Regions from separate parts of the Halomonas garicola genome, predicted to be linked through region 1. Evidence: predicted binding sites of a transcription regulator. Region 1 holds the regulator's gene; each other region holds the start of a gene.
What was found. The regulator FNR, encoded in region 1, switches genes on or off when oxygen is low (the NO sensors DNR and NnrR bind a similar motif). The targets are predictions, from matches to a motif close to TTGATNTANATCAA.
Positions count from the first base shown of each region.

Region 2: the regulator FNR is predicted to act here: its motif matches at 3,604-3,617, upstream of ACZ46Y_RS09320 (OmpW/AlkL family protein).
Region 3: the regulator FNR is predicted to act here: its motif matches at 1,973-1,986, upstream of ACZ46Y_RS04485 (cytochrome-c peroxidase).
Region 4: the regulator FNR is predicted to act here: its motif matches at 3,684-3,697, upstream of dsrO (sulfate reduction electron transfer complex DsrMKJOP subunit DsrO).

Region 1 is NZ_AP043931.1:2,415,695-2,422,925, forward strand. Features, by position in the region: gene ACZ46Y_RS11650 (FixH family protein) at 1-226, shown strand, start outside; gene ACZ46Y_RS11655 (heavy metal translocating P-type ATPase) at 226-2,685, shown strand; gene ccoS (cbb3-type cytochrome oxidase assembly protein CcoS) at 2,682-2,933, shown strand; gene ACZ46Y_RS11665 (sulfite exporter TauE/SafE family protein) at 2,914-3,627, shown strand; gene hemN (oxygen-independent coproporphyrinogen III oxidase) at 3,712-5,106, shown strand; gene fnr (fumarate/nitrate reduction transcriptional regulator Fnr) at 5,188-5,940, shown strand; gene ttcA (tRNA 2-thiocytidine(32) synthetase TtcA) at 5,950-6,858, opposite strand; gene ACZ46Y_RS11685 (DUF294 nucleotidyltransferase-like domain-containing protein) at 6,983-7,231, opposite strand, start outside.
Region 2 is NZ_AP043931.1:1,924,698-1,931,928, reverse strand. Features, by position in the region: gene rimK (30S ribosomal protein S6--L-glutamate ligase) at 1-577, opposite strand, end outside; gene ACZ46Y_RS09335 (ATP-dependent zinc protease family protein) at 617-1,057, opposite strand; gene ACZ46Y_RS09330 (DUF3549 family protein) at 1,155-2,183, opposite strand; gene ACZ46Y_RS09325 (YqcC family protein) at 2,542-2,871, shown strand; gene ACZ46Y_RS09320 (OmpW/AlkL family protein) at 2,868-3,512, opposite strand; gene putP (sodium/proline symporter PutP) at 3,722-5,212, opposite strand; gene putA (bifunctional proline dehydrogenase/L-glutamate gamma-semialdehyde dehydrogenase PutA) at 5,251-7,231, opposite strand, start outside.
Region 3 is NZ_AP043931.1:867,158-874,388, reverse strand. Features, by position in the region: gene ACZ46Y_RS04495 (carbon starvation CstA family protein) at 1-1,155, opposite strand, end outside; gene ACZ46Y_RS04490 (YfaZ family outer membrane protein) at 1,246-1,803, opposite strand; gene ACZ46Y_RS04485 (cytochrome-c peroxidase) at 2,148-3,203, shown strand; gene ACZ46Y_RS04480 (MgtC/SapB family protein) at 3,374-4,069, shown strand; gene ACZ46Y_RS04475 (uracil-xanthine permease family protein) at 4,117-5,475, opposite strand; gene ACZ46Y_RS04470 (8-oxoguanine deaminase) at 5,573-6,922, opposite strand; gene ACZ46Y_RS04465 (RtcB family protein) at 7,181-7,231, opposite strand, start outside.
Region 4 is NZ_AP043931.1:962,469-969,699, reverse strand. Features, by position in the region: gene ACZ46Y_RS04895 (ABC transporter permease) at 1-452, shown strand, start outside; gene ACZ46Y_RS04890 (transporter substrate-binding domain-containing protein) at 567-1,337, shown strand; gene ACZ46Y_RS04885 (5-(carboxyamino)imidazole ribonucleotide synthase) at 1,356-2,471, opposite strand; gene purE (5-(carboxyamino)imidazole ribonucleotide mutase) at 2,518-3,018, opposite strand; gene ACZ46Y_RS04875 (hypothetical protein) at 3,221-3,502, shown strand; gene dsrO (sulfate reduction electron transfer complex DsrMKJOP subunit DsrO) at 3,788-4,564, shown strand; gene nrfD (NrfD/PsrC family molybdoenzyme membrane anchor subunit) at 4,548-5,762, shown strand; gene ACZ46Y_RS04860 (molybdopterin dinucleotide binding domain-containing protein) at 5,755-7,231, shown strand, end outside.

The DNA.
Region 1 (7,231 bases):
GGAAAACGACCGCGATCAGACCTTCACGCTGGAACACGTGCGCGAAGGTCGCTACATCGCCCAGGGGCCCGACAACCTGCAATACCGCTGGTATCTGCAGCTTCAGCCCGTGGCCGACGACCCTGAATGGCGGCTGGTCGGCGAGGCCCGCTTTCCCACGGAAAACACTATCACGCTGCATCCCGGAGGCCGCCAGAAAAACGCCGGAGAGCGCTCGGAGAGCTGATGCCCACCACCGCATCCATTGCGTGCTACCACTGCGGCAACCCGGTGCCCGACAGGGCACCCTGGTATATCGAACTTGACGACGAGAAGCACCCGCTGTGCTGCCCCGGCTGCGAGGCGGTGGCCCACGCCATCGTCGAAGGCGGGTTGGAAAGCTACTACCGCTTTCGCACCGAGCTTCCCGAGCGCCCCGACGACAAGCAAACCGCTCGGGCAGATACCTGGACGGTGTTCGACGACCCCGAGCTGCAGGCGGGCTTCGTCCACCCCGAAGACGACGGCCGCGTCCACGCCACCCTGGCCGTTGACGGCATTACCTGCGCGGCCTGCGCCTGGCTGATCGAACATCGGCTCAACGCCCTGGAGGGCGTGACCTCAAGCGCGGTCAACCTGACCCACCACCGCCTGCGGATCGCCTGGGACACCCAGCGCGTCAAGCTCTCCCGGCTGCTCGCGGAAATGGCCGCCATCGGCTATACCGCCCAGCCCTACGAGCCGGATCAGGCGCAAAAGCGCCTGCAGCACGAAGAGCGCATGACCATTCGCCGGCTGATCGTCGCCGCCGTGGGCATGATGCAGGTGATGATGTTCTCCATCCCCATTTACATCGCCGGAGAAGACGGTATCTCGGCCGACTTCTACGCGCTGTTTCACTGGCTGTCGTTTGCGCTGGCAACGCCGGTGGTGCTGTTTTCCGCCCAGCCGTTTTTCAAGAACGCCTGGCGCGATCTCAAGACCCGGGTGCTGGGCATGGACGTACCGGTGTCCATCGCCATCGGCGGCGCCTACCTGGCGAGCGCTTGGGCGGTGATCACCGGCGAAGGCGAGCTGTACTTCGACTCCGTGGCCATGTTTGCCTTTTTCCTGCTGTTCAGTCGCTACATCGAGGCTCGCGCCCGACGGCGCAACGGTCAGAGCGGCAACGCCCTGAGCGGCGTGCTGCCGACCTCGGCCACCCGGCTCGAGGATGACGACAGCGAACGCGTCGTACCCGCCAACCGCCTGGCCGAAGGCGACCGAGTGCTGATCAAGCCCGGCCACGACGTCCCCGCCGACGGCGTCATCGAACAGGGGGACTCAAGCCTGGACGAGTCCATGCTCACCGGCGAATACCTGCCGGTGACTCGCGGCGTCGGGCAAAGTATCGTCGGCGGCAGCCAGAACATGGAAAACCCGCTGGTGATCCGCGTCACCCGAGCCGGCGCCAACGCCCGGGTGGCGGGCATCCTCGATCTCACCGACCGCGCCTTCGCCAGCCGCCCCCGGCTTGCGCAAATGGCCGCGCGCATGGCCCACGTGTTCGTCCTGCGCCTGTTGATGGTCGCCGCGGCGGTGGCGGTGGTCTGGTGGTTTATCGACCCCTCGCGGGTCCTCTGGGTGATGCTCTCGGTTCTGGTGGTAACCTGCCCCTGCGCCCTGGCGCTGGCCACGCCCACCGCGCTCACCGCCGGCCACGGCCAGCTGCGCCGGCGCGGCGTGCTGGTCACCCGGGCCGATGCCCTGGAAACGCTCTCCGGCGCGCACCGGGTCATTTTCGATAAAACCGGCACGCTCACCCGGGGCGAAATGCAGCTGATGGACACCCGGCCGCTCGCCGAAAACCTCTCCGCCGAGCGCGCCCGGGCGCTCGCCGCCGCGCTTGAAGCCCGCTCGGAGCATCCCATCGCCCGGGCGTTTGCGCCCTACCGCGAGGCCACGCTCAGCGCCCACGATATCGCTAGCGTCACCGGCCAGGGGCTCGAAGGCCGGATTGACGGCCAACGCTGGCGGCTGGGCAAACCCGCCTTTGCCACCGCCGGCCAGACCCCGCCTGGCACGCCGGACAACGGCCAGTGGCTGCTGCTCAGCGAAGACGGCGCCCCCCGGGCCTGGTTCCGGCTCCACGACGCCGTGCGGGAAGACGCCGCCGAGACCGTTGCCGCGCTGAAAGCCCGGGGGCTTGAGGTCGAGCTGCTCTCCGGCGACACCCCCGCCGCGGTGGGCGAGCTTGCCGCGGCGCTTGGCATTGCCACCTGGCACGCCGGGCAAAGCCCGGAAAACAAACTCGAGCGCATCCAGGCGCTGCAGGCCGAGGGCGAAACCGTGGCCATGGTGGGCGACGGCATCAATGACGTACCGGTGCTTGCCGGCGCCGACGTTGCCATTGCCATGAACAGCGCCACCGACCTTGCCCGCACCCGGGCCGATGCAGTACTGCTCAGCCCCCGGCTTGTACGCATTGCCGAGGCGGTTGAAATCTCCCGAGCCACCAGGCGTATCATGCGTCAGAATATGGTCTGGTCGGTGTGCTACAACGCCGCGGCGCTGCCGCTCGCCGCCATCGGCGTGGTACCGCCCTGGCTTGCCGCCATCGGCATGTCGGCAAGCTCGCTTGTTGTGGTGGGCAACGCCCTGCGCCTGACGCGCTGGAAAACCCGGCCGGCGCCCCACGTCTCTTCTCCGTCACCGGTGGCCGCATGAAAATTCTTTATCTGCTGATTCCCATCTCGCTGCTGTTTTTGAGCATCGCCGTCTGGGCATTTTTCTGGGCGGTGAAAAACAACCAGTTTGACGACCTGGAAGGACCGGCGTATCGCATTCTCTTTGACGAGGACGAAAACGACCTGACGCCGGAAGAGCGCGAGCGCCGCCGGCACAACGCCGAGGCCGCACGCGAGCGGCAAAAGCAGCGCAAGGAGGACGACCGCAATGAATCCCACGGGCCTTGATCTGCCGCCGGTGCTGGCGGCCTTTGTCTTCGGCTTGATGGGCGGGGCCCACTGCATCGGCATGTGCGGCGGCATCATGAGCGCGCTGACCTTTGCCGTTCCGCCCAGCATGCGCCACCCGGCCAGGCTTTCCGGGCTTTTGCTGAGCTACAACCTGGGCCGTATTTCCAGCTACATGATCGCCGGCGCGCTGGTGGCAACGCTTGGCACGGTGTTCTCCGTTACCCCGGCGGCGCGCCTGGCGCTGCAGGTATTCGCCGCGGTGATGCTGATTTTGATGGCGCTGTACATCGCCAACTGGTGGAAAGGGCTTTTAAAGGTCGAGGCCGTAGGCCGGCGCTTCTGGCGCTACATCGAACCTTTCGGTCGGCGGCTGATGCCGGTGGTCAAGCTGCCCCAGGCGTTTGCCCTGGGCGCGGTCTGGGGCTGGCTACCCTGCGGGCTGGTCTATTCCATGCTCGCCTGGAGCCTGGCCATGGCCGACCCGGGGCGCGGGGCGTTGCTCATGGGCGCCTTTGGCCTGGGCACGCTGCCGGCGCTGTTGGCGACCGGCTTTGCCGCCCGCCAGTTAAGCGCCTTGATTCGCCACCCGGCCACCCGCACCGTCGCCGCTCTGCTGATTATCGGCTTTGCCCTGTGGCAGCTGTGGTCGACGTACCAGATGGCCACCGTGGCGGAAATGTCCGGCGCTTAATTGATATAGCTCAACTCCTGCCCTCGGGCCCGGCGCTAGGATGGCAGCATCATCCTTGCGTTCTTCCCACCGGAGTTGTCTGCCATGGCCAGCGCTGCCCCTTTGTTTTTCGATGCCGCAGCGCTGACTGCTGCCCGCCAGGACGCCCTGCGCCGCCACCACGGCGCCGGCGGCCCGCGCTATCACCAGTACCCCAACGCCGGGGCGTTTCACGACGCCTTCGGCGGCGACGACCTCTGCCGGGCGCTTGAGCGCAGCAACGCCGGCGGCCGCGGGCTTTCGCTTTACGTGCACGTACCCTTTTGCCGCCAAAGCTGCGGCTACTGCACCTGCCCGCGCATCATCACCCGCGACACCTCCCGGGCCGAGCCCTATCTGTCGCGGCTGGATCGGGAAATGGTGCTTACCGCCCGCCATCTGGACCGCACGCGCCCGGTGGAGCAGCTTTACTGGGGCGGCGGCACGCCGACGTTTCTCTCCCTTTCCCAGATGAGCGACCTCTTTGACCGCCTTGACGCCCGCTTCGGTCTGTCGTCATCCTCGGAGCGCGACTACGCCATTGAAATCGATCCCCGCGAAGCCGACGTCTTCACCCTGCGCCACCTGCAGGTGCTGGGTTTCAACCGGCTGAGCCTGGAGGTGCTGGACTTCAACCCCGAGGTGCAGCAGGCCATCCGCCGCGAGCAGCCGCGGATCATGACCGAAACGCTGATGGAAGAAGCCCACCGGCTGGGCTTTCGCTCGCTGAACCTGGACATCGGCTACGGCCTGCCCCGTCAGACCCGAGACAGCTTCGCCGCCACCCTGGCCGACGTCATCGAGCTGAACCCGGCGCGCATCACCCTCCAGGACTATGTTCACAAGGACTATGCTTATCGCCCCCGGCGGGGGCCGCGCCAGCAGCGCATCGACAGCGCCCAACTGCCCGCCGCGGCGGACCGCCTGGCCATGCTGCAGCTGGCCGCCGAGCAGCTCGGCCGAGCAGGCTATGTGCACATCGGCATGGATCACTTTGCCCGGCCAAACGACAGCCTCGCCGTGGCCGCACGGCAGCAGACCCTGGGGCGCAACCTCCAGGGCTATACCACTCACGGCCACTGCGACCTGCTGGGGCTTGGCGTATCGGCCGCCTCGCGTATCGACGACGCCTACGCGCAGAACCCCGCCCGGCTCGGCGATTACGCCAGCGCCCTGGACGACGGCCGCCTGGCTACCGCGCGCGGCCTGCGCCTTGAGCGCGATGACGACATTCGCCGCGCCGCCATCGAGCGGCTGATGTGCGACGCCCAACTGGACCTTGCCGCCCTGGGCCGGCGTTTCGGGATTGACGCGCCGCGCTATTTTGCCGCGGCGCTGGCTCGGCTGGACGACGCCCACCACGACGGGCTAGTCGAGCGAAACGGCGATATCCTGAGCGCTACGCCCGACGGACGGCTGGTGCTCCACCGGCTGGCCCGAGCGTTCGACGCGCACCGCTAGCGGCAAAGCGTCACCGGCGGCTTGTGGGTTACCCGCGCTTGCTTCCATAATAGCGCCGTGACCTACTTCACGGAGGACTGCATGCCGGAACCACTCAGCCGTCGGCGCCCCCTGCTCCACGAAACCCGCTGCCAGACCTGCAGCTTAAGCTCGCTGTGCCTGCCGCTTGCCCTCGAGCTTGACGACATGAGTCAGTTCGACGCCATCATTCGGCGGCGCGCGCCGCTGAAAAAGGGCGAGCCGCTGTTTCGCCAGGGCGATACCTTCACCAGCGTCTTTGCCGTTCGCTCGGGCAGCCTCAAGCAGGTTGCCATCGAAGGCGGCGGCAACGACCAGCTCACCAACTTCTACCTGCCAAGCGAACTGGTCGGGCTCGACGGCATCGACGAGTCAAGCTACCCGGGCAGCGCCATCGCCCTGGAGACCACTACCGTCTGCGAGATCCCCTTCGACCGCCTCGATCTGCTCTCGGAAGAGCTGCCGGAGCTGCGCCTTCAGCTATATCGCAGCATGAGCAAGGAGCTGCGCGACGATCGCCGCATGATGCGCCTTTTGTCGCGCAAGACCGCCGACCAGCGCATGGCCAGCTTTCTGATCACGCTGTCCGATCGTTTCCGCCGCCGGGGCTACTCGCCCTACAGCTTTCGACTCTCCATGGCCCGGGCGGACATCGGCAACTACCTGGGCCTCGCGGTGGAAACCGTCAGCCGCATTCTGAGCCGCTTCCAAACCCAGGAGCTGGTGGCCGTCTCCGGCCGCGAGGTGAACATTCTGGGAATGCAGCGCCTGCTGGCGCTGGCCGAAGAAGAGGCCCAGGAAGCCGCCAGCTCCTGAGGGCCGCCGTCAGCCGACGTTGACGGCCTGGATGCGCCCGGCCAGCGCTTCGGCCTGGCTGGCTTCCAGCCGTTCGAAGTCAAACAGCTCGCGGTCGGCAAGCTGGGACGGGGCGACGTTGGTCACCGCCTTGAACATGCTTTCCAGCCGGCCCGGATGGTTTTTATCCCAGTCATTGAGCATCGCCTTGACGTTCTGGCGCTGCATGTTGGGCTGGGAGCCGCACAGGTTGCAGGGGATGATGGGGTATGCCATCTGCCGGGAAAACTCGGCGATATCGGCTTCCTTGCAGTAGGCAAGCGGGCGGATGACGATGTTTTTGGCATCGTCGGAGAGCAGCTTGGGCGGCATCGCCTTCAGGCTGCCGCCAAAGAACATATTGAGAAACAGCGTCTCCAGAATGTCTTCGCGGTGGTGGCCAAGCGCTATCTTGGTGGCGCCGATCTCTTCGGCAAAGCCGTAAAGCGAGCCCCGGCGCAGCCGCGAGCACAGCGCGCAGGTCGACTTGCCCGCGGGGGTTTTCTCCTTGACCACCGAGTAGGTGTCGCGCTCGAGGATGTGGTAGTCCACGCCGAGCCCGTCCAGGTAGTCGGGCAGCACGTGCTCGGGAAAGCCCGGCTGCTTCTGGTCGAGATTGACCGCCACCAGCGAAAAGCGCACCGGCGCGCTGCGCTGCAGGCTGCGCAGCATCTCAAGCATGGTATAGCTGTCCTTGCCGCCGGACAGGCACACCATCACCCTGTCGCCTTCCTCGATCATGCGGTAGTCGATAATGGCGTTGCCGGTCTGGCGGCGCAGGCGTTTTTGCAGCTTGTTGAAGTCGCGCTTGCGGCGCACGTCGTCTGCCGACGGTGCGTCGTCTTCTAAGGCGGCGGAAACGACGGAATCATGGGCTTGCACGGGATCGGGATGCGACATGGGGAATCTGCGCGTGTTGGTGGTAAAAGGGGGCGGCGAGTGACGTCGGACGGCGCCACGACGCGAAATACATGGCCGCTATTGTAGCAACACCCGGCGCCGCCCCACCAACATTGACGGCCGCTTAGGCATATTCCAGGTGGTAGCGGTGCGACAGCCGCTGCTTAAGATCCTTGACGATGTGCAACGCCTCGCGCAAGAGGTCGCGCTCAAGGGACGACAGCGCCTGCACCACCACCCGGTCGCGGCCCTGTCCGCTGGTTTCGTCCTCCGCCAGCTGGCCCTTGAGCCTGAGCTCGCTGAACAGCGACAGCGCCTCGCCAACGTCGTCGGCAAAGCGGCGCTTCAGCCGGCCGTCTGCCACCAGCGCGTC
Region 2 (7,231 bases), 490 kb from region 1:
TCACGAAGCAGCGGATGTCGGCGCCTTTGGCCTCTTGAATGTATTCCTGCACCATGATGTTGGCTTTCATGCCCATGAAGGCCTGGATGACGGACTCTGCTGCCTGGTTAGTTTCTGCCAGCACTACGCCGATCCCCTGAGTGCCTTCTAGCAGCTTGATCACCAAAGGTGCGCCCCTGACCATGGTAATGAGGTCGGGAATATCGTCGGGCGAGTGGGCAAAACCGGTGATCGGCAGCCCAAGCCCCTTGCGCGAAAGCAGCTGCAGCGAGCGCAGCTTGTCCCGGGAGCGGGCAATGGCCACGGAATCGTTGAGCACATAGGTGCCCATCATCTCGAACTGGCGCAGCACCGCGCAGCCGTAAAAGGTCACCGATGAGCCGATGCGCGGAATCACGGCGTCGAAGGGCTTAATGTTTTCCCCCCGGTAATGGATGGTGGGGCGGTGCGAGGCAATGCTCATGTAGCAGCGCAGGGTGTCCAGTACCCGAGGTTTGTGACCGCGTGCTTCGGCGGCTTCCACCAGGCGCCGGGTAGAGTACAGGTGGCGATTGCGCGACAGCAGGGCAATATGCATACGATACTCCAGGCCGGTGAGGGGCAAGCCGCTGCGGCGCTAGGGCTCGCCGTGTAAAAAAGAGGCGCCGGGGGCAACCAGCAGCCGGCGCATGGCCCGGCGGCCAAGCAGCATGGGGTGGCGCATCGGGCGGCGATCGGTCAGCGTCAGCTCCACCGGAAACGCCAGCTCGCCCAGCTCAAGCATGGTGCGGATCACGTAGCGGTACTCGGTCTGGCCGTTGGAGCTGGTGATCCGGCGCCGATCGTGCAGCGGCAGCGTCAGGTGGCGGGCCGGCGTGTCCTGCCCGCCGCTGCGAGTCACAAAGCGCACCCAGGGAAGCCCGTCGTCGTCATCGAAGACCTCGATGTCTTCGGCGTGCAGTGCCGAGGTGCGCGCACCGGTGTCGGCCTTGCAACACAAGTATAGGTCGAGTTCCGGCAGCGTAACCATTTCACGCCGGCCGATAATGGCCTTGGCCTGATAGGGCAGTTCTCTCACAGCGCAGTCTCCTTCACCATCGAATCCTCCCTCCACAAGTTGTTGCCGTGCCGCCATGCCTGTTTTGCCGCACGGCCTGCCTGGCCGGCAGCGGCGCTCAGGCGTTGCCTGTAAGCTCAAGCAGCCGGGCATGAAGGCGGGAGCCTTCCGGCGCATCGCGCAGCAGCGTAATGACCGGCAGCCGTAGGCGTGGAATCAGGGCCAGGTCGCGCACGACGGCGCCAAAATCGACGCGCGGACTCTCGGCGAGGCGCGCCAAGAAGGCCGGCAGGCGCTCGCCGTCTTCCAGCAGCGGCCAGCCGCGGCCGGCCATGGCAGCCAGAGTATCCGGGCCGCAGGCGGCGGTATCGGCCAGCAGCGTGGCATACCAGGCGCCGGCCTGGGTGTTTCGGCTGCTGCCGACGGCGCGGATGCAGGCGCAGAAGGTTTCCACGTCCCCCTGGCTTGCCGCGGCTTCGCCCCGCTGGCAAAGCGCGGCTACCAGGACCTGCGCCAGCGGCCGGTGTTCCAGGCAGTGGCATAGCGTGCGCAGCACCGGTACGGGCAGCGTCTCAAGCGCTGGCGCCAGGGTGTGCTGGTGCGCCTCGTTCAGGCGCATGGCGTAATCGGCAAGGCCCTGGAGGCCAAGGGATTCCCAGTCGTCGTGGCGGCCCTCGATAAAGGTCTCCACGCCGGCCAGGTACTGGCTTGGCGGCCGGTCGGCATCCCGAGTAGCGCAGGCGTTGAGCACTGCCTGGAAGGTCGTATCGGGCGTAAACGCCAGCGGGTTATCGTGCATCAGGTGGTCGACGGCGTCGCCTTTTTCCCCGGCGCTCTGCTGGGCATCGCGGCCCAGGGTCTCCAGCAGGCGCTGCAGGAAAGCGTCGCGCTGTGCCGGCGACAGATAGCCTTGCTCATCCAGCGGCAGGCTTAAAAACCAGATGGCGGGATCGGGCATATCGCCCAGGCGAAACACCGCCGCCAGGCGCGCCTGCCCCTGCCAGGGCTCGGGCCAGGGCGCGCTGCCGTTTTCAAAGGCGGCCAGGGTATCCCGGGAGCAGGGCGTCACTCGGCGCCCCATGTGATAGAGCGCGAGGGTGGCCCCGCTGCGGGTAAAAAAGTCGTCTAGGGTGTGAATCGGCTGCATGGCATCCTTCCGCATTGCAAGCCTGCACTCTACCTTGCCGCCCGGCGGGTGTCAGCCGTTAGCGCTAAAACGCTCGGGAAGGCGCGGTCGGTTAAAAAATGATCAAACACCCCTCACGCCCGAGAAATGGCGCTTTGCGCGACCTTTCCAGAGTTTATCCACAGCGTCTTTCAGGTTTTCTGTGAATCGGCGAGCCATCCCGGGGCGCTTTGGGGCCTCTATCCACAGCGCAAGCGGGCTGTGCACAGCGCTGCACCGGCTGCCGGCGCTTGGCAGCGCCTGCCTGCGCTGGGACAATACGCGACTTTCCCTGTGTATTTTCCGCTACCGTCCTTCACCTATCTGCAGAGTCTCTCTCATGACGACACGCCAAGAGCTTGAACAGGCGCTTGACGCGCTGGAAGCCACGCTGAAAACCGCCGGGCTGTGGCGCGTGGACACGCCGTCGCCGGCGGCGTTTGCCAGCCGCCAGCCGTTCTGCGTCGACACCATGTCCCTACCGCAGTGGCTGCGCTTTGTGTTTATCGCGCGCCTGCGCGGCCTCCTTGAAGAGGGGGCCGCGCTGCCGGAAAAGTGCGAGGTGGCGCCTGCGGTAAAGGCCTACCTTCAGCAGGAAAGCGTTCGCGCCAGCGACCAGCTGCTGGTGGTACAGAGCGTCGAGCGGGTCGACGACGTCATCAACTCCTAGAAACGGTAGCTGATGCCGCCCATGACCACCACCGGGTCGATTTCCACGGTGCCGGCATCGGCGCCGGCAACTTTTGCGTCGGTGTCGATATCGATGTACCAGGCAGCGGCGTTCATCGCCCAGTGTTCGTCGATCAGCACGTCGATGCCCAGCTGCCCGGCTGCGCCCCAGGAGTCATCCAGGTCCAGCGAAGCGCCGGGAACATCGACCTTCTCGTCGGAGAAGTGGGTGTAGTTGACCCCCGCGCCGATGTAGGGTTGAACCCGGGCTGGCGTGCCGCCCAGCGGATAGTATTGCAGGGTTAGCGTGGGCGGCAGGTGCTTGGTCTTGCCGCTGACCGCGCCGTCGGCAATGCTGATGTCGTGCTTGAAAGGCTGAGCGGCCAGCAGCTCCAGGCCGATCTTGTCGTGAAAGCGGTAGCCCAAAGTGAAGGCAAAGCCGGACTCGTCGTCGACATCGACGCCGAGATTTGTCATCCCCAGAGTGTCGAGATCGCCGTTGTCGCTTTTCGGCGACACCTTGGCGACGCCAACGCGGGTATAAAAATCGCCGGCACCGTAGGCGAACGCCTGGGCGCTGGCGGTAAAGACAGCAGCGGCAACGCCGGCGGCAAGCAGGGTAGGCAGGACAGTTTTGCGCATGGTGTCATCACTCCAGTGGGTGGCTTTATAGGCAGGCAGTGCGTGCCGTCGATCACTGGTAGCAGTGTAAAAGCCCGGAACCCGTTGATTATTGATCCAGCGCAAGAGGTACTCGTCTTCTACCTCCAATGGTAGGGAAAAAGGCTACCCACAAAGTAAAAAGGCTCCCGAAGGAGCCTTTTTGCCACGCTGAGCGTTAGCCCGAGTTTTTAGCGCGTGATGTGCTGATACTCGCCCGCATCGGCGGTTGCGCTGCTCACCGCCAGAATGGCGATGAAGGAGACGATAAAGCCGGGAATGATTTCATAGACCCCGGGGCCGCCCATGAAGCTTCCGTTCCAGCCCAGCGCAATCCATGCCATGACGGTCACCGCCCCGGCGATCATGCCGGCGATGGCGCCGGCGCCGTTGGTCCGCGACCACATCAGCGAGAGGATGATAAGCGGGCCGAAGGCGGCACCAAAGCCGGCCCAGGCGTTACTCACCAGCCCGAGCACCTGGGAGTCCGGGTTCGACGCTATGGTGGCGGCCACCAGGCCGACGATCACCACGCTGAGCCGGCCGATATTCACCGCTTCTTTTTCTGAAGCTTCTTTACGTAGAAACAGGCGATAGAAATCTTCGGTAAGCGATGAAGAGGCCACCAACAGCTGGCTGGAGATGGTGCTCATGATGGCGGCCAGCAGCGCTGCATAGAGGAAGCCTGTAATCAGCGGATGAAACAGCAGCTCGGCGAGGATGATAAAGATAGTTTCCGGATCCTCGACGTCCATGCCGTTGCGGATGGCATAGGCACGGCCGAGCACGGCCATGGAGCCCGCCCCGACCAGCGAGATGAACATCCAGCTCATGCCGATATTGCGGGCCGTGGGCACGTCTTTCAGGTGGCGGATCGCCATGAAGCGCACAATGATGTGCGGCTGCCCGAAATAGCCAAGCCCCCAGGTAACCGCCGAGAGCCAGCCGATAAAGGTCAGCCCGTCCGTCCACGAGAGCAGGGTGGGGTCGGTCTCATTCAGGACGTCTGATGCCTGGGAGAGCCCGCCGCCGCCTTCGCCGTAGAGCACGACCAGCGGCATGATGACCACCGCCAGCATCATGATGCAGCCCTGCACGAAGTCCGTCATGCTCACCGCCAAAAAGCCGCCGATCACGGAATAGGCCAGCACGATGCCCAGCGTGAGGATGATGCCGGCTGAGTAGTCGCTTATCCCGCCGATGTTGATGACGTCGGTAAACGCGCTTTCAAACAGCTTGCCGCCCGCCACCAGGCCCGAGGCCGTGTACACCGCGAAAAACACCACGATCACAATGGCCGATACGGTCCGCAGCGGTATGGCGCGAGTAGGGAAGCGGTTGGCCAGAAACTGCGGGATGGTGATGGCGTTCCCGTAGTGTACCGTCTGTTCGCGAAGGCGCGGCGCGACCAGAATCCAGTTGGCGAAGGCCCCCACGAACAGGCCGATCCCGATCCAGGCGGACGCGAAGCCCGAGACAAACATGGCCCCGGGCAGCCCCAGCAGCAGCCAGCCGCTCATGTCGGATGCGCCGGCGGAGAGCGCCGCCACCGGCGCGCTGAGGGAGCGGCCGCCGAGTATGTAGCCTTCTGAGGTGGACGTTGACGCGCGCATGGCATAAAAGCCGATGCCCAGCATGAGCGCGAAATAAGTAAACAGGCTGATCCAGACGCCAATAGCCATAATCATCTCTCCGGGTTTGTGCTTGTTGTGTTGTTATTCTAGTCGTTTCCCATGGCCAGCAGGGAAGCGTTGCCGCCAAGCGCCGCCGTATTATTGGTCACGGTCTTTTCCGAGGCAAAGCGCGGCAGATAGTTGGGGCCGCCGGCCTTGGGGCCAGTGCCCGAAAGCCCCTGACCGCCAAACGGCTGCACGCCGACCACCGCGCCGATGATGTTGCGGTTGATATAGACGTTGCCGGCGCGGATCTTGCGCGCCACCTCGTCGGCAAAGGTGGCGTTGCGGCTGTGAACGCCAAAGGTCAGCCCGTACCCGCGGGCGTTGATGGTATCGATGACCTGATCCAGCTCGTCGGCTCGGTAGCGCACGATGTGCAGAACGGGGCCGAATTTTTCGCTTGCCAGCGCGTCGATGCCGTCGATGGCAAACGCTGTCGGGGCGATGAAGGTGCCGTGCTGGATAACGTCCTCGTCCAGCGGCGTCTGGGCAATAAGGCGGTTCTCGGCGGTCAGCTTGTCAATGTGCGCCTGGAGCTGCTCCCGGGCATCCTCGTCGATGACCGGCCCGACGTCGGTGCCCAGGTCGCGCGGGTCGCCCACGCGCAGCTCCTGCATGGCACCGATCAGGATCTTGATGACGCGATCGGCCACGTCTTCCTGGAGGTAGAGGACGCGAAGCGCCGAGCAGCGCTGCCCGGCGCTTTGAAACGCTGACTGGATGACGTCGACGACCACCTGCTCGGGCAGGGCGGTAGAGTCCACGATCATGGCGTTGAGCCCGCCGGTCTCGGCGATCAGCGTGGGCAGCGGCGCGTTTTCCCGGGCAGCCAGCGCCCGGTTGATGATCTGGGCCGTATCGGTGCCGCCGGTAAAGGCCACGCCGGTAATGCGCGGATCACCGGTGAGGACGCTGCCTACGGTTTCGCCGTCGCCGGGCAGCAGCTGGACCACGTTGCGCGGCATGCCGGCGGCGTAGAGAAGCTCCACCACGCGGTGGGCAATCAGCGACGTCTGTTCGGCGGGCTTGGCCAGCACCGTATTGCCCGACACCGCCGCGGCGACCATCTGGCCGCAGAAAATGGCCACGGGGAAGTTCCACGGGCTGATGGCGGCGAACACGCCCTTGCCGCCCATCTGCAGGGTGTTGGACTCGCCGGTGGGGCCGGGCAGCTCGATCGCTTCGGCAAAAGTATCCTCGGCGCGCATGGCGTAGTAGCGGCAGAAGTCCACCGCTTCCTTGATTTCATCCACGCCGTCGGTGAGAAGCTTGCCGCCCTCCCGGGAGCACAGCGTCATGAGCTCGGGCATGTGGGATTCCAGCAGGTCGGCAAAGCGGCGCAGAATGGCGGCGCGCTCGGCGGCCGGCGTGGCATCCCAGTCGGCAAACGCCGCCCAGGCGGCATCGAGCGCCTGGGCGGTCTGCTCGCCGGTGACCCACTGGATGCTGCCCAGGCGCTGGCGCCGGTCGAAGGGGCAGGTCACGGCGTGGGTGCTTGAGGCGTTGTCTTCCACCTCGAAGGCCAGCAGCGGCCGGGCGGTGTAGGTTTTATCCATGAACTCGGCCATCTGCTCCATGAGCGGATAGTAATGGCTGCGGATATTGAGGTTGACGCCCCGGGCGTTGGGCCGCCGGGGGCCGTAGAGGTGCTGGGGCAGCGGAATGCGCGGGTTGGAGTAGGCGTCGTGGGCGGCCAGGGTGTCAACGGGGTGTTCGCACAGGGACTCCACGGGTACGTCCGGGTCCACGATCTGGTGGACGAACGAGGAGTTGGCGCCGTTTTCCAGCAGCCGGCGCACCAGGTAGGGCAGCAAATCCTTGTGCGCGCCGACCGGGGCGTAAATGCGGCAGTAGGTGCCCTGGGGGGCACGCTTCAAGGCCGCGTCGTAAAGCGCTTCGCCCATGCCGTGCAGACGCTGGAACTCGAACGCCCGGCCGTGGCGGTTGGCGTGGTCGAGAATGGCGGTGACGGTGTGGGCGTTGTGGGTGGCAAACTGGGGGAAGATGCGCCCCTGGGTATCCTGG
Region 3 (7,231 bases), 1.4 Mb from region 1:
CAGACCGAGGCCGCTGTTGATGATGTAGGCGCCGCCGTCGACGAAGGCGTTGACGCCACCCTTGCCGAAGGCGTCGTACATCGCGCTCCAGTCGCCGTAGGTGGCAAAGCCCGCGGTGGCCGCAAGGATCGCGCCCAGCGCCAGCATGCCCTCGCCCACGGCGCCGAAGTAGCCGACAAAGCGCGCGTCGGTTTCCTTGTTCAGCTGCTTGGAGGTGGTACCGCCGGCGACCAGCCCGTGGAAGCCGGAAATTGCCCCGCAGGCAATGGTGACAAACAGCAGCGGCAGCATGGGCGGTGCGCCTTCGGGCACGTCGGCGTTGACCATGGGCGCAACCAGGGTGGGGTTGAACACCACCAGCGCGCCGTAAAGGATGATCAGGCCGATGAACAGCTGCAGGCCGTTAATGTAGTCCCGGGGCTGCAAAAGCATCCACACCGGTAAAAGCGAAGCAATCGCCGCGTAGCCAAACAGGATCAAAATCCACACCGCGTTGCCCGACATCGCGCCTACCTGCTCGGGCATCTGCACCGGCACCGAGGGGCCAATGCCGATCAGCGCGTACAGCGCCACCACGCCGATGACCGAGACCACGGCCAGGCTAAGAATCCGCCGGTAGATCAGCTGGCCGATCACCAGCGCCACCGCAATCGCACCCCACACCGGCACCACCGCGCTTGGGTATTTCATCATCAGCCCGGCGATGACCACGGCAAACACCGCGTTGACCATCAGCAGGAGCAAAAAGATGACGATCATGAACACGCTGCGCGCGCGCTTGCCGACCACGTCGCCGGTGAGCGCCCCCACCGAGCGCGCCTTGTTGCGCACGCTGGCCCAGACCGCGCCGGTATCGTGCACGCCGGCGAACAGCACCGTGCCGAACACCACCCACAGAAAAGCCGGCAGCCAGCCCCAGATCACCGCAATGGCGGGTCCCACAATGGGCGCGGCACCGGCCACCGAGGTAAAGTGGTGACCCCAGAGCACGTAGCGATTGGTGGGCACGAAGTCCACGCCGTCTTCGAACTCGTGGGCCGGGGTTTGAAAGTCCGGATCCAGCCGGAATATCTTCTCGGCGATAAACTTCGAGTACACCAGGTACCCAAGCGCCATCGCGGCAAGGCCCAGCGCCAATATAATAACTGCACTCATGAACGGTTCCCTTCACGGATTGCGGTTTTGTTGTGAACCCTCATATGTCGCAGACGCCCACCCCGGCGTCAACCACCCGCCGGCGCCGGCTTAAAAGCCTACGCTAATGCCAAAGACCGTTCCGCGGTCCAGGGTTCGGGTGCTCTGGTGGTCAAACTGCGTGCGGTAGTAGCGGTAGCCGCCGAACGCGTAGGTCTGCGACGTCAGCTTGATACGCGCCTCGGCGCCGTAGTCGTAGCTCTCCTTGAGATTGCCGTGGGTCAAGCCTTCCGGGGTATAAAAGCCGTAGCCGCCAACTCTGAGCAGCGGCACCGGCGTGGGCACAAACACCGAGCCGCCGATCCCCACGCCGCCGCCGTCACCGTAGTAGGTGTCCTGGTACTGGTAACGGGCGCCGACTTCGACGTCGGCTATCGGCAAGGGCGGTGAAAACATCAGCGAGCCGGAATAAATATCCGCATGGTGGCCGCTGTCATCCGAGGTGAAGTACCCCGCGCCGGCGCGCACGGTGGGCAATATACTCTGGCTTGCCTGGACGCCGTAGCCGTCCTGGTGGGCATTGGCCGAGACGCTCAGCGCCATGGCGCTCTGGCTGAAGGCAAACAGCGCCGTTGTCGACGCCAGCAGCACAGCGGATTGTTTCAACATGACTTGGATTTCCTGAAAAACAAGCGAAAGACAGCCGGCGCCTGAGCACCGGGCACGAAGCCCAACTATCATACACGCACGCATGTTTATTGCGGGTAAAGTGCGGGCAAAAAGACGTTTTCTGACTTACCGTTGGCCATCACTTCCCCATGCTCGCCGGCAAGGCTTATTGATATACGTCAAGGAAACTACGGATTTCTGACGCCAACGGCTTTAAAACTACCCCTTTTGGGTTATCTTCAAGGTTAAGAACGCATTAAAAAAAGCACGGCACGCGATGCCCGTCGCGGTCGCGTAACGCCGTGCGCGCAGCACCGTGAAGCATAAAATCAAGGGAGCACTCCATGGCACACCGCACACTGGGGACGCTGGCCGCTGCTGGCCTACTGGTATTGGCCGCCGGCGCCGGCGCCGACGAGCTGCAAGAGCGCGCCGCTAAGCAGTTCAGCCCCATCCCTAAGTACCCGCCGGTGATCGACGGCAACGAAATGACCGACGACAAGATCACCCTGGGCAAAATGCTGTTTTTCGAGCCGCGCCTGTCGGCCAGCCACCTGATCAGCTGCAACACCTGCCACAACGTGGGCATGGGCGGCCATGACTACCTGCCGGTTGCCATCGGCCACGGCTGGCAGAAGGGCCCGCGCAACTCGCCCACGGTGTATAACGCCGTGTTCAACGCCGCCCAGTTCTGGGACGGCCGCGCCGCCGACCTGGCCGAACAGGCCAAGGGCCCGGTACAGGCCGGCGTGGAAATGAGCAGCACCCCAAAGCGCGTTGAAGACACGCTTAACAGCATGCCCGAGTACGTCGAGCGCTTCCGCCGAGCCTTCCCCGGCGAAGAAAATCCGGTTTCCTTCGACCGCATGGCCACCGCCATCGAAGCCTTTGAGGCCACGCTGATCACCCCCGACGCGCCCTTCGACCGCTACCTGCGCGGCGACACCAACGCCCTCGATACCCAGGAGCAGCGCGGGCTTTCGCTGTTCATGGACAAGGGCTGCGTCTCCTGCCATAGCGGCATCAACCTGGGCGGCCAGAACTACTATCCGTTTGGCCTTGTTGCCCGCCCGGACGGCAAGATTCTCCCCAGCGGCGACAAGGGCCGCTTTGCGGTGACCGAAACCGAGTCGGACGAATACGTGTTCCGCGCCGCGCCGCTGCGCAACATCGCGCTGACCGCGCCCTACTTCCACTCCGGCGCCGTCTGGGACCTGGAAGAGGCCGTGGCCGTGATGGGCACCGCCCAGCTCGGGGCCGAGCTTGGCGAGGAGGAAGTCACCGACATCACCGCCTTCCTGCACACGCTGACCGGCGACGTGCCGAGCATCACCTACCCCGAGCTGCCGCCGAGCACCGACGCCACGCCGCGCCCGGACCCCAGTGCGCCGACGCCGTAACGCCGGTCCTCCGACCGTTTCTCCCGTACGGGCAGCCCTGGCTGCCCGTTTTGTTTGGCGGCACTGGCAGCTGGCGTAGCGCCGCATTATGCTACGTTTTGATAACTGAGTGACTTGATGACCCAACGCTGCTCAAGCGGCGTTTCTTCCGCGCGCTTCAGGAGCCTGCCATGTCCGACGACACCACGACCCTGCTGCTCTACCTTGGCGCTGCCTGGCTGGCGGGCAGCCTGATCGGCCTTGAACGCAGCTTTCACGGCCGCCCGGCGGGGTTTCGCACCCACGCGCTGGTGTGCGCCGCCTCGGCGCTGCTGATGCTGCTTTCCACCCACCAGGCCCAGTGGCTCGACCCCAGCCTGCCGATGTCGTCGATCCGCGCCGACCCCACCCGCATGTCCCAGGGCATCATGACCGGCATCGGCTTTCTCGGCGCCGGGGTCATCTTCAAGGAAGGGCTCACGGTACACGGGCTGACCACCGCCGCCTCGATCTGGATGACCTCGGTGCTGGGTATCCTTTACGGCGTGGGCTTTCTTTTGCCCGCGGTGGTCGCCACGGTGGCGACGCTGTTGACGCTTTCGCTGTTCCGCCGGGTGGAGTCGCTCATTCCCACCGAGCTCTTTGCCGACCACGAAATCTGCTATCCCATCGACGCCGTGGAAGACGAAGACCAGGTGCGCGCCCTGATCGCTCGCCACGGCTGCAAAGTCAAGACCATGAGCTACCGGCTGAGCAAAAACGGCCAGCTGTTCCACTATTCCATGGTGCTGCAAACCCACGGCCACAAGAACCTGGCCCGGCTGGCGGCGACCCTGCGCCAGTCGCAGACCATTGTGGAATACCGCCTGACGCCGTCCGGCGGCTAAAGCCAAAAGCGCCCGTCATAAAGGCGGGCGCTTCTCTTTCGGCGGCGCTAGGCGCTTTCGCCGACGCTCTCCCTGTCGTGCGGCAGCACCAGATTGAGCACGATGGCGATCAGCGCGCCGGGGATCAGGCCCGACTCGATGATCGCGCGCACGTTTTCCGAGTAGGTGGCGAACAGCTCTTCCTGGGCCGGCAGGCCAATCGCCGCCGACAGCGACAGCCCGATAATCACCATGTTGCGCTTGTTGAAATCGATGCCGCTGAGCATCTTGATGCCGGCGCTCGCGATCATGCCGAACATGATCAGCACGGCCCCGCCGAGTACCGCATCGGGAATGCTCGACACCACGCCGCCCAGCTTGGGGAAGAGCCCGGCAAGCATCAGGAAGGTGCCGCCGATGGCCACCACGTAGCGGCTGACTACCCCGGTCAGCGCCACCACGCCCACGTTCTGGCTGAAGCTGATCTGCGGGTAGGCGTTGAAGATGGCGGCAAAGACGCTGCACAGCCCGTCGGCCATGACGCCGCCGGAAAGCTCCCGCTGCGTGGGCTCGCGGTTAAGCCCGCCCGCCGTGGTACCGACGATATCGCCGATGGACTCAGCACAGGTCACCAGCGACAGCAGCACAATGGGCAGGATCGCCGCCAGTTTGAACTCGATACCGATAGCCAGCGGCACGGGCAGCGAAAACCACTCCGCCTCGCCGACGCTTGCAAAATCCACCGCGCCCATCAGCAGCGCGACCACGTAGCCCAGCAAAAGCCCGGCAAGCGGGGCGATTTCCGACCAGATCCCACGGCCGAACTGGTGCATGCCCAGGGTCACCACCAGCACCACCGCCGCCATGAGAAGGTGGCGCGGCGCGCCGAAGTCGCTCACGCCGAAGCCGCCGCCCACGTGGGAGAAAGCCACCGGCATGAGCAGCACCCCGATCATGATCACGAAGGTGCCCGTGACCACCGGCGGAAAAAGAAAGCGGAACCAGGGCAGCAGCAGCCCCACCACCGCCATGGCAATGCCGCCGCAGAGTGCGGCCCCCAGCGCGGCGGGCACGCCCATGCCCACGGCAATGGGAATGAGGATGGGCACAAAGCCGAAGCTCGTCCCCATGACAATGGGCAGCCGCGCGCCGATGCGGCCAATGCCCAGCGACTGAATAAGCGTTGCCACCCCGGCGACGAACATCGCCGCCTGGATCATCAGCGTGGTTTTGGCCTCGGACAGATCCGCGGCGTTGGCGATGATAATGGGCACCGCGACGTTGCTCACAAACATCGCCAGCACGTGCTGAATGCCCAGCGGTATGGCGCGCCCCAAAGGCGGCATGGCGTTGACGTCATGGGTGCTGCGCACGGGTTTAGGTTCGGCTGCCGTGGCATCCTCGGGTGCTGCGTTCGCATCAGACATGGCAATATCTCCTGCCGGTTGGCGTTGTTGTTGTCTTGCTGTTGTCGACGTGCTGTAGCGGTAAGAAATCAGCGGTTAGGCATCGTCGCGACGGGGCTCAGCTTCGCAGCCGGCGGGCCGCCGCGTCGTGGCGGTGCAGCAGCGCGTCAAGGTCCACGCCGCAGGGTTCGCCGTTCATCACCTTCCAACGGCCGGCCACCATCACCCGGTCGGCCCGGTGGGCACCGCACAGCAAAAGCGCGGCCAGCGGGTTTTCCGCGCCGGAGAAGCGCGCCTCGTCCAGGGTGAAAAGCGCCAGGTCCGCCTGCTGGCCGGGCTCGAGCCCGCCGATGTCGCTGCGCCCCAGGCAGGCCGCGCTGCCCTGGGTGGCCCAGCGCAGCACCGTCTCGTGAGATAGCTGATCGGCGCCGTAATGCAGCCGCCCGAGCAGCAGGGCCTGGCGCATTTCTTCGGCGAGGTTGGAGTGGTCGTTGGAAGCCGAGCCGTCCACGGCGATACCCACCGGCGCGCCGGCGCGCTCAAGCTCAAGGGTGCGGCACATTCCCGAGCCCAGCACCATGTTGGACGACGGGCAGTGGGCAATGCCGGTGCCCGCCCGGCCCAGGCGGCGGATCTCGTCGTCGTTGAAATGGATGCCGTGAGCAAGCCAGGTGCGATCGGACAGCCAGCCGCAGTCTTCGACGTAGTCCAGCGGGCGCATGCCGAAGAGCTTTTCGCAGTAGGCGGTTTCGTCGGCGGTTTCCGCCAGGTGGGTATGCAGGCGCACGTCCTTTTCCCGGGCCAGCTGGGCGCTTTCGCGCATCAGCTCGCGGCTCACGGAAAACGGCGAGCACGGCGCCAGCGCCACGGTGATCATGGCGCCGTCGCCGCGCTGGTGATAGCGCTCGATCAGCCGCTCGCTGTCGGCAAGGATCGTCGCCTCATCCTGCACCACGGACTGCGGCGGCAGCCCGCCGTCTTCCTGGCCTACGCTCATCGAGCCCCGGGTCAGCGAAGCGCGCACGCCAAGCGTCTCGGCGGTCTCGACCTGGCGGTCAATGGCGCCGGTGAGCTTGCCGGAAAACACGTAGTGGTGGTCGGCCACGGTGGTACAGCCGGAGAGCAGAAGCTCCACCATGGCAAGCTCGCTTGCCAGGCCCAGCTGGTCTTCGTCGAGCTCGGCCCAGACGTCGTAAAGCGTGGTTAGCCAGGGAAACAGCGCCTTGTTCAGCGCCGGCGAATAGGCCCGGGTCAGGGTCTGGTAAAAATGGTGGTGGGTATTCACCAGTCCCGGCAGCAGCACGTGCCGGGAGGCATCGAACACCTCGTCTACCGGCGATGCCGGCTGCGCCCCGGCGGCGACTTTCTCGACGATGCGCGAATCGCGTATCACCACGCCGCCGCGCGCGTCGTCATCCAGGCAGGCCAGCGGGTTACGCACCCAGAGGGTGCGGGAGCTATCAGTCATGACACTTTCCTCGGCTCGGGAAAGACCGCCCTTTTACCGCGACGAAGGGTTACCCACGGCTCGGTGGTTCAGGTGCCTTGCACAATGCCGGTGGCAGTCGTTTTGTCTAGAGGTCTTGTCGTCAGGCGTTGTATACCGTCTTTGCGGCTTGTTGTGCACTCACGACAGGTCGAGTGTCATGCAAAGCTGACCAAAAGGTCAACTACCGGCTTAGCCGTTCGCCTATCGACTTTAGCCGCACTCTGGCTCCCCTCGATATCACCCCTTGACCACGGCCAGCGGCGCAAGCTCGACCTGGACGTCGACGAG
Region 4 (7,231 bases), 1.5 Mb from region 1:
AAGGCGTGCAGGAATCCTGGCTGTGGCCGCTGATCAAGGATCCGTTCATGCCCGCGCTGTTGGCGTTTACCCTGAATACGGCGGCCTACACCACGGAGATATTTCGCGGCGCAATCAAGGCGACGCCCAGGGGCGAAATCGAGGCCGCCCGAGCCTACGGCATGTCGCCGGCACTGGCGCTCAAGCGCATTGTGCTGCCCAGCGCCTTCCGCCGCGCCCTGCCGGCCTACGGCAACGAAGTGATTTTCATGCTCCACGCCAGCGCTATAGCAAGCGTCGTCACGCTGATGGACCTGACCGGCGCGGCGCGCTTTGTCTACGCCCGCTTCTATGCGCCCTTTGACGCCTTCTTGTTCGTGGCGGCGATCTATCTGTGCCTGACGTTTACCATTCTTTACTTCTTCCGCTTTCTGGAAAAGCGCCTGCTGGGTCACCTGACGCCGGCGTCCTAGCCGGCCCGGGGCCCGGAAACGGAAAAAAGCCTTTGCCCCGCCGCCGCCGGCAAGGGTAAGTTGTGACGGAGGCACCGCCCGACGGTGCCTCCCTTTCGCAAGGAGATACTTATAATGAAAAAACTGCTGACGTTTTCCCTGCTGAGCCTTGCCGTGGCCGCCACCAGCGCCCAGGCGCGCAGCGACGACCAGATCCGCATTGCCGTGGACGTGCCCTACGAGCCCATGGAATACCGCACGCCCGACGGCGAGCTCACCGGCTTCGACATCGACCTGGGCAACGCCCTGTGCGCCGAGCTAAACAAGGACTGCGAGTGGATTGTGCAAGGCTGGGACGGCATTATTCCCGGCCTTATGGCGCGCAAGTACGACGCTATCATGTCGTCGATGACCATCAACGATAAACGCCGCGAAAAGGTGCTGTTCTCCGAGCCCTACTTCACGCCGCCCTCGGCCTGGTTCGCCCCGGCGGAAAGCCAGCTCGAAAGCACCACCGAGGAGACTCTCGACGGCCTGACCATCGGCGTACAGCGCGGCACCCTGCAGGACAACTACGCCACCGACATGTACGGCAGCGTCGCCGACGTCAACCGCTACTCCACCGCCGACGACATGGTGCTGGACATGGACGCCGAGCGGCTGGATATCGTCTTTCTTGACTACCCGGTAGGCCAGTCAACGCTGCTGGAAAGCGAAAGCGGCGACTACAAGGTCGTCGGCGAGATGATCACCGAGCCCAAGCAGTACTTCGGCGACGGCTTCGGTATCGCCTTCCGCCAGCGCGACAAAGACCTTGCCGAGCAGTTCAACCAGGCGCTGGAAACGCTCAAGGACAACGGCACCTACGACGAGATCAAGGCGCGCTACTTCGACGACGCTGAATAACGACGACGCCGAATAACGTCAGGAAACGAAGCTGAACGCCGGGGCCGGCGCCTCGGGTAGCAATGACGCCAGAGCGTCAAGCTGCTTCGCGAGCTCAGCGTGATTTTGGGCCACCAGGTTAACGTGGCCCAGCTTGCGCCCGGGCCGCTCGGCCTTGCCGTAGCGGTGCAGATGCACGTCAGCCTGGCGTAGCACCTCGGCGCTATCCGGCTCCCGGCCGATCACGTTGGCCATACAGGTGGGAAAACGCGCCCGGGTGTCGCCCAGGGGCAGCCCCTGCACCGCGCGCAGGTGATTTTCGAACTGGCTGGTCACCGCGCCATCCATGGTCCAGTGGCCGGAGTTGTGCACCCGGGGCGCCATCTCGTTGGCCAAAAGCCGGCCGTCCCGAGCCTGAAACAGCTCAAGCGCCAGCACGCCGACGTAGTCCAGCTCGTCGAGCAGCGCGCGAATGTAGCCGTCGGCGGTTTTCTGCACGGCGTCGTCCAGGTCCGGCAGCGGCGCTACGGAATAGCGCAGGATGCCGTCGACGTGGCGGTTTTCCGCCATGGGGTAAAAGCGCACCTCGCCGTCGCGGCCGCGCACGGCAATGATCGACACCTCGCGGACGAAATCGACAAAGGCTTCCACCACCAGCTGGGTATGGCCGATGGCCGCCCAGGCGCTCTCAGCGTCGTCGGGCGTTTTAAGCACCGCCTGACCCTTGCCGTCGTAGCCTTCCGTCGTGGACTTGGCCACTACCGGGCAGCCCAGCTCCCGGGCAGCGCTTTCCAGCGCCTCGGCGCTTTCGACCACACGATACTCGGGAGTGGGGATCGCCAGCCGGTCGAACAGCGCCTTTTCCTCCACCCGGTTCTGGCACACGGCAATGGCGCGGCTGCTCGGATACACCGGCTTATGCGCTTCTATCTCGCGGATCAGGGATACGGGAAGATGCTCGAACTCGTAGGTCACCACGTCGACCCGCTCAAGAAAGGCGTCCAGGCGGCGGTGTTCCGGGTCGCTGATGATCTCGCCGATGGCCGCGCTGTGGCCGCCGGTGGTATCGAGAAAGGTAAAGCGGTTGCCCAGCGGGTAGCCGGCAAGGGCGAGCATCTGCCCCAGCTGGCCGGCACCGAGGATGCCAATGTTCATGTTGAATCTCCTGGAGTAGCGTTGCTCGTGATGCAGCCCGATCCATTCAGGGGCGCGGGTCCGGATTATCCAGCACGGTCTGAGTCTGCTCGGCGCGAAACGCCTCGACGTTGGTGCGCACCTGGGCATTGGCAAGCCCCACCACCTGGGCGGCCAGCAGCCCCGCGTTGGTAGCCCCGGCCTTGCCGATGGCAAGGGTGCCGACGGCCACGCCGCCGGGCATCTGGGCGATGGATAGAAGCGAGTCCAGTCCCTTGAGCGCCTTTGACTCCACCGGGACGCCAAATACCGGCAGCGGCGTTTGGGATGCCACCATGCCCGGCAGGTGCGCCGCCCCGCCGGCCCCGGCGACGATCACCTGGAGGCCGCGATCGGCCGCGCCCTTGGCATAGTCAAACAGAAGATCCGGCGTGCGGTGGGCCGAGACCACCCGGGTCTCGTAGGCCACGCCCAGGCGTTCGAGCATGGCAACGGCGTGCTCCATGACCGGCCAGTCCGACTGTGACCCCATGATGACTCCGACAACAGGTGGGCTTGCTGACGCCATGGCTTTGCTCCCCGGCTGGAATTGCGCTGATAAAAGTGAAAACAGACCGCCGAATCAGCAGCCTTGGAAGAAGGCACAGAGTTTACCAGCACCGCCTTGCCTGCGAACATTGTTGCGGCGGTAAATTTTCATGCCGCGGGCATTGCAAAGCGCCCCGCTTGGCGGCATTGTTGATGCTGTCACTTCCCATTGATGGAGACTCATGAGCACGGCACGTTCGTCTGCCCACGCAGAACTGACTGACCCTCCCCGAACCGGCCCTGACGACTTTAACGTCAGGGAATTGGAAAAACGCACGCGCCTGATGCGCATCATTACCCGGCTAATGGCCATCTCAGAGCTTGGCAGCCGCGACATCGCTCGCCGCGCCGGGCTGCCCGTGCAAAAGGTAAGCGATCTGCTGGCCGGAAAACTTGAGCACCTCAATGCCGACGAGCTCAACGTCCTGCGCCGCACGCTGGAGCCGGAGGCGCCATTGCACTAATCCGGACATGGGATATCCCGCGACTCAGGCGGCCAACGCCCGGCCGCTATAACGCGCCAAGAAAACCAGCCTGCGGGCTGGTTTTTTTATGTCTGCCACTTTTCTGTCTTCCAATATTTTATCAAAACAATCAATGCCTTATGATGTCATTAAGGCAACATTAAAAAAGCTTTTTATTTCCTTGATGCATATCAACTTATAGGCACCTCCTTGGGCCTAACCTGAATCTACCCCGACGATTCACCGAGGCAGCCCGCTACGCTGCTCTCAACCACAGGAGGCGCCATGGATCCCATACGCCGTTCGCTACTCGGCCAGCTGGCACGCCTGAGCGCCGGCGCTGCCATGGTGCCGCTATCAAGCGTCGCCAGCGCCGGCATCAACGACCAGCCGCCGCGCCGGGAAGGCGACCCGGAAAAACGCTACGGCATGCTCATCGACCTGCGCCAGTGCATCGGCTGCCAGGCCTGCACCGTGTCGTGCCATATCGAAAACGACGCCCCGCTGGGCAACTTCCGCACCGTTGTCTCGCAGTTCGAGGTCGAGCAAGAAGGTACCGGCGAGGTCGCCACCTTCATGCTCCCAAGGCTCTGCAACCACTGCGATAACCCGCCCTGCGTGCCGGTCTGCCCGGTGCAGGCCACCTATCAGCGCAAGGACGGCATCGTAGTGGTAGACAGCGACCGCTGCGTGGGCTGCGCCTACTGCGTCAATGCCTGCCCGTATGATGCCCGCTTTATCAACGAAAAGACTCAAACCGCGGATAAGTGTACCTTCTGCGCCCACCGCCTGGAGGCCGGGCTTTTGCCCGCCTGCGTGGAGTCCTGCGTGGGCGGCGCGCGGATCATCGGCGATATGCGCGACCCGGACAGCCAGATCAGCCGAATGATGGCCGAATATCGCGACGAGCTGATGGTGCTGCAGCCGGAAAAAGGCACCCACCCCCAGGTGTTCTACTTAGGCATGGACGAACGCTTTACCCAGCGCCCCGACGCGGCCCCGGGTATTTGGGACATCATCAACGACGCGGGCAAGGAGCTGGACTATGAGTTTGGTCACTGAGGTTGTCGTGCCGCGCTACGGCATCGCCTGGTACCCCTGGGCGGTGCAGTATTTCTTCTTGATTGCGCTGTCCTATACCAGTCTCTGGGTCGCCGCGCCCGGGATTATTCTGGGCAAACAGCACTGGCTTGCCACCTCTCGGCTGGCGCTGCTCGCCTGCGTGTCTACCACGCTCGTGGCGCCGGTGGCGCTTCTCGCCGACCTGCACCAGCCGCTGCGCTTCTGGCACTTTTACGCCCACCCCACCCTCTGGTCGTGGATGTCGCTGGGCAGCTTTCTGCTGCCGCTGCACCTGGTCGCCACGGTGCTTTTAGCCTGGCTTGCCTGGCGCCCGGCGCTTAAATCTCGCGCCCAGTCGAATGACGGCTGGTTTTCGCGCATCGCCGGCTGGATCGCCTGGGGCGACTGGCAGGTATCGCGCAAAGTCATGGTGCTTGTCGGGCTTGCCGCGCTTGCCACCTCGGTGGGCATGATGGTCTACACCGGCGCGGAAGTGGCCATCGTCAAGGGCCGGCCGCTGTGGCACACCGCCTGGCTGCCGTTCATGTTCGTCGCCACCGGCACCATCGGCGTCTGCGGGCTGATTTTGCTGCTCAACCGGATTTCCGGCATGCGCAGCCCCGACACCAACCGCCAAATGCTCGGGATTCTCGCCGGCGCCTGCGTGGCCGCGGGCTTTATCGCGCTCACCTGGTTTCTCGACGGCGCCAACGCGGTATCCGGCTCGGTGGCCGCCGCGCTTGACTCCGTTGACCAGAGCGCGGCCTGGCGCAGCACCGCCGTGGAAGGCGGCATTGCCGGCGTGCTGCTGGCCGTGCTGGCCTTTGTGGCACGCCGCGGGCCCACGCGCCGCAAGCTTTTTGGCTGGGTGCTGGGCCTGCTCGCTCTGCACGTGGCCTGGATGTTCCGCTGGGTGGTGCTGATGAACGTGCAAACCGTAGCGCGCAACAGCGCCGGCTTTCACGACTACCACGTCGCCTTCGGCTCCTACGGGATTACCGGCATCATCGGCATTTTCGGCCTCTGGCTTACCGCCCTGCTGGTGATTGAGCTGTTCGTGCCCTGGCGCGAAGCGTCCCTTGACCCCCAGCGTGACGCTCCGGCTAATACCACCCCTGCCGCCGACGCGCCCACTTCCAGCGCCTCTGTTTCCGCCGCTTCGCCCGTTTCTCCCGCTTCAGGAGTCCGCCATGGATAATTCACGTCGTCGTCTGCTCAAGGGCGCCGCTGCCACCGGCGGCGCGGCGGCCTTCGCCGCCGGCTACTCCGGCCCGCTGGTCAAGATGGCCAAGGGCGTTACCGGCAGCGCCGGGGAAAAGCCCGCACACAACATCTACGGCAACGCCCTGGCGCCGGAGTACCGCGTTGACCTCGAGTCCGGCGAGCTGACCCTGAACCCGGACCAGCGCACCGCCTTCACCGTGTGCTACGGCTGCACCACCAAATGCGGCGTGCGGGTGCGTGTGGATAACAATACGGATGAAGTGCTGCGCACCATTGGTAACCCCTACCACCCGCTCTCAAGCGAGCCGCACCTGCCCATGCGCACCCCGGTCATTGATGCGCTCAAGCACGTCAGCGCCCTTGACGAGCAGGGTCTGGCCGGGCGTTCCACCGCCTGCGCCCGGGGCAACGCGATGATCGGGCAGATCCAAAGCCCCCACCGCGTTACCCACTGCCTGAAGCGCGTGGGCGGACGCGGCGAGCGGCGCTGGGAGCGCATCTCCTTTGAAAAGCTCATTGAGGAAATCTGCGAAGGTGGGGATCTGTTCGACGAAGGCCAGGTGGACGGCCTGCGCGCCATCCACAACCACGACGAGCCCGTCGACGCCGCTAACCCCGAGTACGGCCCCAAGGCCAACCAGCTATTGCTGATGGAAGCCACCGACTACGGCCGCTCGGCGATTCTCAAGCGCTTTGGCTTCAACGCCTTCGGCACCCGCAACTACGGCCACCACGGCTCCTACTGTGGGCTCGCTTTCCGTATGGGATCCGGCGCGCTGATGGACGACATGGCCAAGTTTGCCCACGTCAAACCCGACTACACCCGGGCGAAGTTTGCGCTGTTCATCGGCACCGCGCCCAGCCAGGCGGGCAACCCCTTCAAGCGCCAGGGCCGGCTTCTGGCCGAGGCGCGCGCCACCGGCAGCCTGGACTACGTGGTCGTCGACCCCGGGCTTAACGCCAGCGCCTCCCACGCCGCCGCCGAGCGCAACCGCTGGGTGCCCATCCGCCCGGCAAGCGACACTGCCTTCGCCATGGCGATGATCCAGTGGCTGATCGAGCACGAGGCCTACGCCGCCGACTACCTGGCCATGCCCAGCCCCGAAGCGGTAGAGGCCGCCGGCGAAATCGGCCACACCAACGCCACTCACCTGGTGATCGAAAGCGCCGATCATCCGCGCTTTGGGCACTTCCTGCGCCGCTCGGACATTGAGGACGACGTGGAGGCCGGAAGCGACGCCGACGACGTGATGGTCGTGAATCGCGACGGCGAACTGAAGCCCAGCCGCGAGGTGCGCCAGGCCACGCTGTTTGTCGAGCGCGATATCGACACACCCGACGGCACCCTTCAGGTCAAAAGCAGCCTGGCCAAACTGCGCGATACCGCCAACGAGCACAGCCTGGAAGAGTACGCCGAGCACTGCGGCATCGAGGCTCGGGTGA